DNA from 3 places in the Paenibacillus sp. J14 genome. Region 3 is predicted to be linked to each of the others. Evidence: a T-box and tRNA genes for the amino acid it is inferred to sense, from the RefSeq annotation. Region 3 holds a T-box; the other regions hold tRNA genes.
What was found. The T-box of region 3 lies ahead of leuS (leucine--tRNA ligase). A T-box ahead of a tRNA ligase gene usually reads a tRNA of that ligase, here a tRNA-Leu.
Positions count from the first base shown of each region.

Region 1: it has a tRNA-Leu gene. The T-box ahead of leuS (leucine--tRNA ligase) is inferred to sense a tRNA for this amino acid. The anticodon was not compared.
Region 2: it has a tRNA-Leu gene. The T-box ahead of leuS (leucine--tRNA ligase) is inferred to sense a tRNA for this amino acid. The anticodon was not compared.

Region 1 is NZ_JADQ01000055.1:20,141-24,374, forward strand. It holds gene M891_RS0118085 (aspartyl-phosphate phosphatase Spo0E family protein) at 329-487, opposite strand; gene M891_RS0118090 (S-layer homology domain-containing protein) at 757-1,413, opposite strand; gene M891_RS0118095 (hypothetical protein) at 1,484-1,684, opposite strand; tRNA gene M891_RS0118100 (tRNA-Leu) at 1,851-1,936, shown strand; gene M891_RS24140 (Ig-like domain-containing protein) at 2,110-4,234, shown strand, end outside.
Region 2 is NZ_JADQ01000009.1:90,600-94,833, reverse strand. It holds gene M891_RS0104795 (glycoside hydrolase family 5 protein) at 1-1,404, shown strand, start outside; tRNA gene M891_RS0104790 (tRNA-Leu) at 1,503-1,587, shown strand; gene M891_RS0104785 (LytR/AlgR family response regulator transcription factor) at 1,736-2,491, shown strand; gene M891_RS0104780 (ATP-binding protein) at 2,478-3,755, shown strand; gene M891_RS0104775 (serine hydrolase domain-containing protein) at 3,853-4,234, shown strand, end outside.
Region 3 is NZ_JADQ01000050.1:23,405-27,638, reverse strand. It holds gene M891_RS24715 (FUSC family protein) at 1-344, shown strand, start outside; gene M891_RS24110 (MerR family DNA-binding protein) at 525-791, shown strand; gene M891_RS0117255 (hypothetical protein) at 812-997, opposite strand; gene M891_RS0117250 (hypothetical protein) at 1,096-1,494, shown strand; tRNA gene M891_RS0117245 (tRNA-Pro) at 1,535-1,608, opposite strand; T-box leader at 1,773-1,989, shown strand; gene leuS (leucine--tRNA ligase) at 2,101-4,234, shown strand, end outside.

The DNA.
Region 1 (4,234 bases), on a different contig from region 3:
TTCCTGTTGAGCGTTTTGTAGTAGGCCATTTTATTGTGAATAAATGAGACTTTTCTGAGCGTAAGAAGATTCAAGCCTCTCCAAATCATCAGGTAAAACAAAACCTGCCCAACCTCTTTTCCGTCATGGATAATCCCTGTTCGCTGAACGATAAAATTTCTCCTCCTTTTAAAATTGTCGGATAGTACTAGAATATTTTCCAGGCCTCATCTATACGCCAGAACACATCGGGTTTTCTATACGGGCTAGCTCAATGGTAAGTTTCAGTATTTGGGAGATCTTTTTATCAAAATAGAAAAAAGGAGCCGTTGTCACAGCTCCCTAAAGATCATTTGACTTGCTTCTGGATCATTAATCGATGGTATTCATTTAGCAATTCATCTAGTTGCTGACTTACCATGATCATTTCCCGATCCGCAAGACGTTTACTTCGGGCAAGATGGTTTAATTCCATCCGGAGCTCTTCAATTTTGAGGATGAGTTCCATGACGAACAACTCCTAGTTGAGGTATTAATGCCATCCGTCCGCTTTCGACTGGTGATTGTCCGACCTCTTCCATGTACTGTCACTGTTCTGCACCAAATTAAAGCGGTACCCTTATGTTTTCTATGTCCGTTTTTGTAAATCCTCCCTAAATCCTGAAATAAAATGCAAAAATCTGTCGATTTAGTGAATTTTATTAAAATTTAAGCTTTTCACGGAAATCAAAAAAGGACCGCATAAGGCGGTCCTTCCAATTTTTATCGAATAGGCGATCACTTGCTGTCCGGAGACGGAGCAGGATGTGCGGCCAAGTATTCCACCGCATGATAGGTCAAGAGAGCCGCTTCTGCGCGGGTAATCAGATCTCCCGGATGGAATTGATTGTTCTCATCCAGCTGGGCGATCCCGAGCACAAGCGCACGTTGAACCGTCCCTTGATAAGAAACCGTCAGCTGGTCATCGTCAGCAAATTCGATTGGTTTGATATTGATCATCGGCAAATCGCCATGCTTCTCCATCGCCAAAATCAGCTGATGGGTAAATTCCTCACGCGTCATAGGCTTGTCCGGATTCACGTTGACGTCAAGATCAAACCCGTTAGTTTGAGCAATCGAGAACGCAGGGGCATACCAGGCATCTTGCTTGACATTGACAAAATAATCACCAGCGTTTTCTGGAGTATCCAACTTCAACCCCAGCAGATTGACGATTAACTGAACGCCCTGGCTAGTCGTCAATTGGTCATCCGGCAGGAAGCTGTCGGCGCTGACGCCGCGAACGATGCCTTTCGCTTGCAGGACAGAAATACTGTCTTTGGCGACAGATTGGCTTACATCTTTAAAGGTCCCTGCAGCAGCAAAGCTTTCTCCAGCCAAAGACAAGCTCAAAATGGCGGCGGCGGACAACAGGGCTACATTACGTTTAAACATGGTGATCACCTCGTCTAGTATTTTTTGACAACCTCTAGACGATGAGTATTGGAAAAGGTTGCAGAAAAAATTAAAAAGATTTTCCAAATGGAATGATTCGCGTCACGTGATGGATTTCGTCGAGATTCACCCAGACGGCCCCTTCTGTTGTGCGCAGATGTACTTTGTCAGGCGCTGAACCCCACTTCGGCAGTCCGGTCATCAATTGTCCGTCATGCAGTTGAATGACCACTTGATGACCCAGCGTAACTGCCATTTTCAATTCGTGCATGAATGCTAACCTCACCTTTCCTGAAATTCAAGCCTTTTTTCGCAAGACTAACCTTAACTTACCATAATTCCTAACTGAATAGTTTATCGGAATAAGACAGCATGAATTTTGGGTTGATATTGATTGGAATTCTGTATATAATCATAAATACGGAATTTTTGAACAAGCCGGGGTGGCGGAATTGGCAGACGCACAGGACTTAAAATCCTGCGGTAGGTGACTACCGTACCGGTTCGAGCCCGGTCCTCGGCATTTGTGAAGATAGAGTGCACTCGTTTATTGAGTGTGCTCTATTTTTTTTATAGGACAAATGGATTATTTTGACGAAAAACGTTACGAAATATCTACTAAATGTCGATATAAAATGGGAGAAGGCTGGAAAAAGGTTCCGGTACATCAGCAATGAGAATAAAGGAGAGGAATCAATGTTGGCTAACAGGAAGATGACGTATTGGATGCTCGTCTTGACGCTCCTCCTTTCGGTACTTGCTCCTACGGGCGCATTTGCAGCATCTGGGGACATCAAGGAGATTAATATCGATGGAGCCGGTACGACCGTTGAACTCGGCGTGGGGAAAACGAAGCAGCTTAAAGTAACGGCTGGGCTTGAAGGGGGCGGCACCAAAGATGTGACTTCTACTGTAACTTGGACGTCCGGTGATGATACCGTAGCCAAGGTTAGTGCCGGCGGTTTGGTCACCGCGCTGAAGAGCGGTACTGCGATCATCACGGCGGAATATAAAAATCCAACGACTGAAGTCGGGTCGGTATCGTCTATTACGATTAAAGTTACAGACACCTACACTGAATTAACTTTGGACTACAAATTAGACGGAAAATATAGTCTGGACACCCCTGACTCCGATCTGACCGTCACCGCTAAGGCGAAGGTGGATAACACGTCTGTGGAACCCAAGGATGTAACGGATGAGGCGGATTGGACTTCCTCGAATACGGGTGTACTGACTGTTGAAAAGGGCAAGATTACGCTGACCGGTACAGGGGAAGCGACGATTACAGCGAAATATGCCGGTTTGACTGCTTCGTTCAAAGCGAAGGTGACGTCGCCTTACTCCGGCTTGAAATTGTACAAGACGTCTGGAACGACAGACACGGAAATTCAGGATAAAGAAGACCTTGAGTTGATCGTGGCAGATAAAGAAGTAGAACTTAAGGTGAAAACGGTGCTGAAGAGCGACCCGGATACGACAAACGACGTTACGGAAAAAGCCACCTGGAGTTCTTCGGATACCAGCGTTGCTACAGTTGAAGACGGAACGGTTAAAATCGTATCGACGGGGAAAGCGACGATTACGGCAACCTATTATGGCGAGCAAGCCAAAGTCGACATTTACGTAAGAGCCCCGTATGAAGCGATTCTGCTCACGCCGTCCGGCGATCAGACACTCTTCATCGGGGAAACGTTGGCAGTAAATGCCGGCGTGAGAGTGAAGGCAAACGAAACTCAAGACGTCAGCAATAGTGCGGAATGGACTTCTTCCAATAAATTAGTTGCGACTGTAAGTGACACCGGTGTTGTGACGGCCAAAGCGGCGGGATCAACTACGATTAAAGCCAGCTATCAAGGCGTGAGCAAGAGCTTCAAAGTTACGGTACTTCCTACGGTGACCGAGCTCAAAATCGAGAAAGAGCAGCTTGATATCTATGTAGGCGGATCGGCGAGCCTGCCGAAGGTGACCGGCACGAAGCTGGACGGAGAATCCATCGATCTCAGCGATGCCATCACGTGGACCTCGAGCCAAGAGGATATCGCGGTAGTCGAGGATGGAAAGATCGTAACGAAGGATCTGGATGACTCGGTTGTATCTGCCGAAGTTACGTTGACCGGGAAGCTGGCAGAAGCCGGAACAGGGCTGACCCCGAACGCGGACTTCCCAATTCGCGGAACTGAAGTGGCGCTTAAAGTCAACGTGAAAGAAAAGGTTCTGACGCTTCTCGCCACGCAAACTTCAATGAACATCGTCATCGGTGAAGAAAATGCGCTGCCGGAAATCACGGTGGTCTATGAAAATGGTGTAGAGCAAACGAATCCGGCTGGCGTTGAATGGAGCGTTACCGGCTCCAATGCGGTGTTGAAGTCGACAGCAGACGGCAAGAAGCTGAAAGGTCTCAGCAAAGGCTCGGCCACGCTGAAAGGAACTTTCGAGAACAAGACCCTCAATATATCGGTCTCTATTGAGCCGAAAATCACCAAGATTGTTGTAGAGCCGCAAACGATCGAGCTTAACATCAAGAAATCGAAATCGATCAAGGTAACGGGGTATTATGCAGACGGCAAGAAAGTCACCCTGTCCTCCAAAATGGGCTGGGTCTCCTCCGATGTGAACGTTGCTACGGTATCATCCTCTTCGGTGAAGGCTGTCGCTGAAGGAACCGCGACGATCACAGGTTCTTATCAAGGCAATGTCGTTACCGTGAAAGTGAATGTGGTTCCGAAGCTGGTGAAACTGGAGGTTAGCGAGAAGAAGCTGCAGCTGGCTCCTGGTGCGGCCAAAACGGTTGTCCTGACGGCAACGTACGATACTGGCA
Region 2 (4,234 bases), on a different contig from region 3:
TATGCGGAAGAATTTTGGAAGCGTTTCCGAGAGAACTATGTGACCCGCGAAGATATCCGGCGCATGGCGGAGCAGGGGTATAACTCAGTCCGCATTCCTTTTAATTGGAGATTGCTGATGGAGGACGAGCCGGGCATCCGCTGGAAAGAGGACGGGTTTGCATTGATCGACCGCTGTTTGGATTGGTGCGAGGAGTTTGGTCTCTACGCCTTTCTGGATATGCATGGAGCGCCTGGCGGACAGACCGGAGCCAACATCGACGACTCGATCGACGATTTCCCTCGCTTGTTCACCGATGAGGAAAGCTGGAACAAAGCAATCGAGCTGTGGAAGGAGTTGGCGCGGCGGTATCGCGACCGCTGGATCGTCGGCGGGTACGACCTGTTAAATGAGCCGGTTCGTCCCGGTTTGATGGAAGGCAAACACGAGGATTACCTCGTTCGGCGGCTGGCGGCATTTTATGATGAAGTAATTGCAGCGATTCGGGAAATGGACGACCGACATCTGCTGTCGGTGGAAGGGCATCACTGGGCGACGAATACGGCAATATTTTATAAACGTTATGATCCCAATATGGTGATCCATTTCCATCGATACGCTTGCAAACCCGGCAAAGAAGCGTACGAGGAGTTCCTTAAGCTGTCCGAGACGCTGGATCAACCGCTATGGCTTGGCGAGACCGGGGAGAACGAGCTGGAGTGGTTTGCGGCGATGTATCCGTTAGCCTTGTCGCTGGGGATCGGCTACAACTTATGGCCGTGGAAGAAGATGGAGCGCGCCAACTCGCCGTATTCGGTGAACAAACCTGATGGCTGGGACGAGCTGCTGGCTTATGTCGAGGGCGGAGCACGACCAAGTTATGAGCGCGCACGGCAGATTCTTGATGCTTATTTAGATAACATCAAGGTAGAGAACTGCACTCCTCATCCAGAGGTAACCGCGGCGGTCTTCCGCAAGCCGGGCTCTCGGGTTCGCGGTACAGATTTTGATGAGCTGCCGGGCAGAGGCATCTCGTTCAGCGGACGCCGCACGGAAGGGAACATTTATAAATACCGGGCCCAAACGGGCATGAAAATCGTGCCGATCTCAGATGAGCCGCAACCGAAGAAGTTCGGGTTTGATTGCGGCTGGCAAAATCTCGCGCTCGAGCTTGCGGACGGCGAGTTTGCCGCCTATTCGTTCTGCGGACTCGAGGCAGGCAACACGGCGATGCTGGAGTTGATTTGCCGGGAAGAAACGGTGATCACATTGAAGCAAGATGGGGTTGAGCGCGCGCGTCTGACGATTTCTCCAAGCCAAGATGTCAGCCGCTACAGCGCCGTACTTGTTGAGGCCGCGAAGACCACGCTAACCGTTAGTGTGGAGACGGGCCGAGTCGAGTTGCATGCCATTACAGTGGAATAAATTGAAAAAAAGGCTTGACTCTTTTCGCGGCGCATGATATTTTATATCTTGTCGCCGCGAAAAATGGTTTAACGGCTTTCGCGGAGAGATCACATTAAGCGGTCGTGGCGGAATTGGCAGACGCGCACGGTTCAGGTCCGTGTGGGCTAACCCCCCGTGGAGGTTCGAGTCCTCTCGACCGCATCGTTTAAACTGCTAGAAGCTCTTGAATTCTCCTGTAGAATTTAAGAGCTTTTTTTGCATACTAGGCATAGTGAACAGCGGAGTGAAAGGGATAATCGCGTAAAGCTGCGGGCAAGAGAGTAATCCATACAAGCGAGGTGAGGCCGCATTGTTTCGAGTGGCGATTTGTGATGATGAGAAGCAACAGCGTGAGCAGATCAAGCAGATGCTGCTGGCGTTATCTTTTAAATCCAATATCGAATTTGACATCGAACAGTTTCCTTCGGGAGAGGCGCTGGTAGCCCATTATGAACAAGGGCAGACGCCGTTTCATATTCTCATTTTGGATGTGGAGATGGGCGGGATCAACGGCATTGCTGCGGCCCGCAAAATCCGGGAGCTTCAGCATCTGGATGAGCAGATTATCTTTTTGACGAGTTATCCTGAATATATGGTGGAGAGTTTTGACGTGTTTATTTTTCAATATCTGATTAAGCCCGTTGAGCCCTTCGTGCTGGAGGAGAAGGTGCTCAAGCTTTGTCATTACTTCCAAGCGCAAGAGAAGAAATTTTTGATCGTCCAGTCCGGCTATGAAGAAGTGGTGCTGAAGCATGAGGAGATTATCGCGATTGAATCCGCCAAGAGCCTAACGATGAAAAATAAACTCAAGTTCATCACCGTTTCCAAGGTGGTTGAAAGTAAGGGGCTGATCTCGAAGTATGCGGAAGCGCTAAAGGACAGCCATTTCTTACAAATCCATCGTTCGATTATCATCAACCTCAACCACGTGGTTAAATTTGCGGGCAATTTCGTACAGATGTCGAACGGGCTGGAGCTGCCAATCGGACGCTCGAAAGTGAAAGAAGTAAAGGATTTCTATACCAAATATAAGGTGATGAAGGATATTACCCATGATTCCATTTAATCTTCCGATTCTGATCAGCAGCGTGTTTGTGCTGGGGTTTCAGATTATTTTCTTCTTTGATTCAGTGTTTGGAAGAGCAACCCGTAAACCGCAGCGATTCGCGCATTTTGTTCTATTCGCGTTGTTGGCATCGGTTTATTTGACGCTTGATTTGGAGTGGTTTGCCTCCGGCGTGGCGCTGCTATTGATCTATAGTCTGGCGGATACGTACCAGGTAGAGTTAAAAAATAAACTTATGTTTACCGTGTTGTACGGCGTGTTGATGTCGATTGTGAATTCGCTGTCCATTTTTATTTTCTATACGCTCGATGCGGATGAATTTCGGGACTTTGAACCTACCAATTTTACGGCGTCCGCGAAAACCTTGTTGCTGTCCTGCATTTTGATGTTTGTCGTCATTCAGTTGATCCGGATGGTGGCCAAACGGCGGACGTATCCGTTAAAGCCCGGCTATTACCTGCTCTTTCTGTTCGTACCGGTGTTCAGCATTTATCAGGTCAATTTGCTGGCGGCGACCAGTGAGAAGAATCTGCATTTCTTCATTTGGGTCATTGGGTTGTTGCTCCTGAATGTTTTGGTGATCTATATGTTTGACACGATGATGGACAAATTCCAAATCCAGCAGGAGAACTTCCAATTGCAGCGGCAGATGGACTATCAGGACGCCAACTATGAAAAAACGGTACATAGCTTCAAGTCGATTAAACGCATCATCCACGATACAAACCAGCATTTTCTATATATCGAAGAGTGCATGAAGCGCGGGGATACGGCTGCGGCGTTAGAGCATATTCGGGTTACGCTAAATAAGGTCGAAGACGCTTATCATCGGGTGAATACCGGCCATCTCGTAATCGATGCGCTGGTGACCAATGCGCTTAACATCGGTGAAGCGAACGGCATTCGGATCGATACACAGCTACAGCTCCATTCGCAGGAGCTGAACATCGACCGCTATGACCTCTGCGTTGTTCTCGGTAATATGCTGGATAACGCCCTGGAAGCTTCCAAGAAAGTCAGGGTGGCGGAAGATCGCTATATTCTGATTCGTATCCGCTCGGACGCGCATGCCCTCACGATTCAAATCCTGAACCATACGGAGCAGAACGTGACCCGTCTGCAGAGCCAGAAGCCGAACCGGGAGTTTCACGGCATCGGTCTCACCAACATCTCCCGCATTTGTGACAAGTACGGCGGGAACATGACGATCGAAACCGGCAATAAGACGTTTAATAACATGGTGATTTTGCCGTTCAGGGATTAAATTTTGCGTTTCGGAACCAAATACGTCTCTTCCCATCTGCCTTCCTGTACGATAAGACCTGTAAAACACAGATCAAGGTACAGGGAGGAATCATCACATGAAGAAATGGATCTTTGGCTTCCTGGCGTTCTTGCTGGTATTGATCGTACCGGTAGGTCAAGGAAGTGTTCAAGCGGAAGCAAGCACCATCAAGGACAAAGCGCAGGCGCTGGCTCAAACCGTGATCGCAGATTACGATGTGACCAGCCTGCAATATGCGATTATGGACCACGGAAAAATCACGTTGTCGGATGGAGCGGGATTAGCGGATAAAGAGAAGGGAGCGCCGGTGACTCCTACTACGATGTATGGAATTGGCTCAGTCAGCAAAATGATTGTCGCTGCGGCGACGATGCAGCTGGTTGACGCCAAGCTCGTTGATTTGGATGAACCGCTCACGACGTATATCAATGACTTTAAAATGGCGGATGAACGGTATC
Region 3 (4,234 bases):
AATATTATCAGCTCTGCAAAGAGGAATTCCATCTGACTCGGGATCTCAGTGAATCGATGGAGCACATCGGCAAAGAAATTGAATCCTATCGCCACATCTATGAGCATTTGGTGATTTTGCAACAGCTGCTTGCCGAGCATCGACAATTGCTGGTCGAGGCTGATCTTGAACGGAGTGATTCCGTTGAGGCAGGAACCCGCAACGCAGAACAGCAGTACAGAATAGAAATCGTCTATGAGTACCACGCGGATTGGATTTACGCCGAGCTGCAGAAGATGGGCTTGCCGCTTCCGATTAAAGAGCGAGGACGTTTCCAGACGAAGGCGGAGCTTAAAATATCGTAGAAAAGGGATGTCCCAAGAGCCGTGAAGGGCTAGTGGGCATCCTTATTTTTATGCAAAATAGTGTCCTGACTCAAGATCAGCGATCAGCCCGGGTTGCACCGGTTTCCAGCCGAGAAGCTCCCGCGTCGCTGGGCTTGCTTGCGCTGTGTTGTACAAGCTTGTGATGTCGAGCGCTTGAGGATGATTAAGAAATTCCAATCTATCGGCTGTTCGCTGGCTGAATTGAAGGATGTGCTGCAGGAGCACGATGCCCATACGAGCACGAACGAACAAACCATCGAATGGATCCGAAGCAAGATGAAGGAGATTGAGGACAAAAAGAAAGAGTACGATCAAATGCTGGACACTCTAAGCAAAATGCTGGAGTACCGGACCTTGCTTAAGGTCGATCCGCAAAAAGCCGAAGCATTTCTGAAGAATTGGAAGGCCGAAGCAGGATGGGACTGATAGAGTCAGTACGATGGCTGTTAGAATCGAAAGGAGAAGAAGAGAAGGAGTCCGACGAGGATGACGAGGGTGGTCCAAACACCGCCTTTTGCTAAAGCGTTCCAGTTTCCGATTTCCGCACGATTCATCGAATCCGCCAAATTGATGAAAGGCTTGCGTTGATACTCTTTAAGCTGATCTTTCTCTTGTTTCTCCCACATATTCACTGGAATCCCTCCTAATGGGTACTTCTTAACATATAGTATACTTGGAACATCGCTGGAGAGCATTTATTTTTTGAATTCTGGTTAAGGAGCCGATCTCTATGAACAAACTCCCCCCAAATCAATCCACAAATTCTTCTCTTCAAGAAGTTGAGAAGTTCGTGATTCAAACCTATTCAGCCAAGAAAATTCCCGTTTCGAACCTTGAGGAACTTAGGTGTGACCCTCAGGTAAAATTTGATCGGATTGCGGTGTGCTTTGAAATGGATCATCCGGAAGTTCTTAAGGGCCTCTTTAATGAAGATGAGAAGAAGATGCACGAAGACTACAGGAATCATCATAGAAATGCGACATTTACAACTCCTTGGCAGAAGATCAATGCAGGGCAGCTTCTGAGAGTTGTTTTAGAAAGCGAGGATGGGGTTAGTTTAAGTAACTTCACCGTTCAGGGGTTGTGCATGAGGTTGGTTCATGATCTTTCAGCCTTAAAAGGGCAATAAAAAATCGCGGCCTAAGACCGCGATATTGGTGTCATAAGAATCGAGACGACAGGATTTGAACCTGCGACCTCTTGCTCCCGAAGCAAGCGCTCTACCAAGCTGAGCCACGTCTCGTCAGCAATATGATTAATTTGGGGGAAACATTAATACATTATACACTTTTAGGCGAAGCTGTAAAGGGGGGGACGGATGAAAAATTTTTGAACGCAAGGAATCGGAACCAACGTTGACGATATGTGGCATTATTTTATATAATAATTGATAATTCAATTCTATATTGTGGAACTTTGAAGAGGAATAGTAATTTGGATTCCGCCATCCAGAGAGCCGGCGTTTGGTGCAAGCCGGTTGGGGAATGCAGATGAACTCGCCTTGGAGTTATGATGCGCAAATCATCATCGTCTTGCCCGCGTTAAGGGTGCAAAGGGAGCTAGGACAAAGCATGTCCGATGCTAACTAGGGTGGTACCACGGGAAATTTCCTCTCGTCCCTAGCGATCATAACGCTACGGGTCGGGAGGTTTTTTGATTTTAGGGAGTTCACCTCGTCGGCTTATGACGTGGATCCCGCATTTCAAATTGTTGTTTTCAAGGAGGATTTTGAATTATGGCGGACCAAAATGTGCCCCATGATGTTTACCGGGCCCAGGCCATTGAACCGAAATGGCAGGCTTATTGGGAAAAGCATCAAACTTTTAAAACACGGGAAGAGGCGGGGAAACCGAAGTTTTACGCGCTTGACATGTTCCCTTATCCATCGGGAGCAGGCCTCCATGTAGGCCATCCGGAGGGGTATACAGCTACAGACATCGTCTCTCGCTTCAAACGGATGCGCGGCTATAACGTACTTCATCCGATGGGTTGGGATGCTTTCGGGTTGCCAGCAGAGCAGCATGCGCTCGATACGGGCGAACATCCGCGTGACATCACGGTGAAGAACATCAACAACTTCCGGCGCCAAATCAAGTCGCTGGGCTTCTCTTACGATTGGGACCGCGAGATCAGTACAACTGATCCGAATTATTATAAATGGACGCAGTGGATCTTTCTCCAACTGTATAAAAAAGGTCTGGCCTATGTGGCCGAAATTCCAGTGAACTGGTGCCCGGCATTGGGTACGGTGCTGGCGAACGAAGAGGTCATTGACGGCAAGAGTGAGCGCGGCGGCCATCCGGTCATCCGCAAGCCGATGCGTCAATGGGTGCTGAAAATTACCGAATACGCTGAACGGCTGCTGGAAGACCTGGAGGAACTGGATTGGTCGGAAAGCATCAAGGATATGCAACGCAACTGGATTGGGAAATCCGAAGGTGCGGAAGTCGTATTCGAAATCGAAGGTCATGATGCGTCTCTGACGGTCTTTACGACTCGTCCGGATACGCTGTTTGGAGCGACGTATGCGGTGCTTGCTCCAGAACATGAACTGGTTAAGAAGATCACGACCGATGCTCAACGCCAAGCGGTTGAAGCTTACCAAGACCAAGCGGCGCGGAAGAGCGATCTGGAACGTACCGACCTGGCTAAGGAGAAAACTGGGGTATTCACCGGCGCGTACGCGATCAATCCGGTCAATGGAGAGAAGCTGCCGATCTGGATTGCCGACTACGTGCTGGTGGGTTACGGAACCGGTGCGATCATGGCTGTACCTGGGCATGATGAGCGCGACTATGAATTCGCCAAACAGTATGATCTGCCGATCATCGAGGTGGTTGAGGGCGGCGATCTGTCGAAAGAGGCTTATACGGGCGACGGAGCCCATGTGAACTCCGGCTTCTTGAACGGCCTGGGCAAGGAGGAAGCCATCAAGAAAATGATCTCCTGGCTGGAGGAGAACGGCAAAGGCCGCGGCAAAGTGACTTACCGCCTGCGCGACTGGCTGTTCAGCCGTCAACGGTATTGGGGGGAGCCGATCCCGATTCTGCATCTGGAAGACGGCACGATGAAGCCGGTACCGGAAGATCAGCTGCCGCTGGTTCTGCCGGATGTAGATGCGATCAAACCGTCGGGGACCGGGGAATCGCCGCTGGCGAACGTGACCGAATGGGTGAACACCGTGGATCCGGAAACGGGGCTGCCAGCTCGCCGCGAAACGAACACGATGCCGCAATGGGCGGGAAGCTGCTGGTATTACCTGCGTTATATCGACCCGCACAACGACAAGGAGCTGTGCTCGAAGGAGAAGCAGCAGGAATGGCTGCCGGTTGACCTGTACATCGGCGGGGCCGAGCATGCGGTGCTTCACCTGCTCTACGCTCGCTTCTGGCATAAGGTGCTCTACGATCTTGGGGTTGTAACTACCAAAGAACCGTTCCAAAAGCTGGTCAACCAAGGGATGATTCTCGGTACCAACAATGAGAAGATGAGTAAATCCCGCGGTAACGTCATCAATCCGGACGAAATCGTAAACCAATACGGGGCGGATACGTTGCGCGTGTATGAAATGTTCATGGGGCCGTTGGAAGCAACGAAACCATGGAATGAAAGCGGCGTTGAAGGTATTCACCGCTTCCTGTCTCGCGTATGGCGTCTGTTCATTGCCGAAGACGGCAGCCTGAATCCGAAAATTACGGCGGACGGTGGAAGCGACGATTTCAAACGTACATGGCACAAGACGATCAAGAAAGTGACCGAGGATTTTGAAAACCTCCGCTTTAACACCGCGATCAGCCAGTTGATGATTTTCGTGAACGAAGCTTACAAAACGGACGCTGTGCCGAAAGCGGCGGCAGAAAACTTCGTGC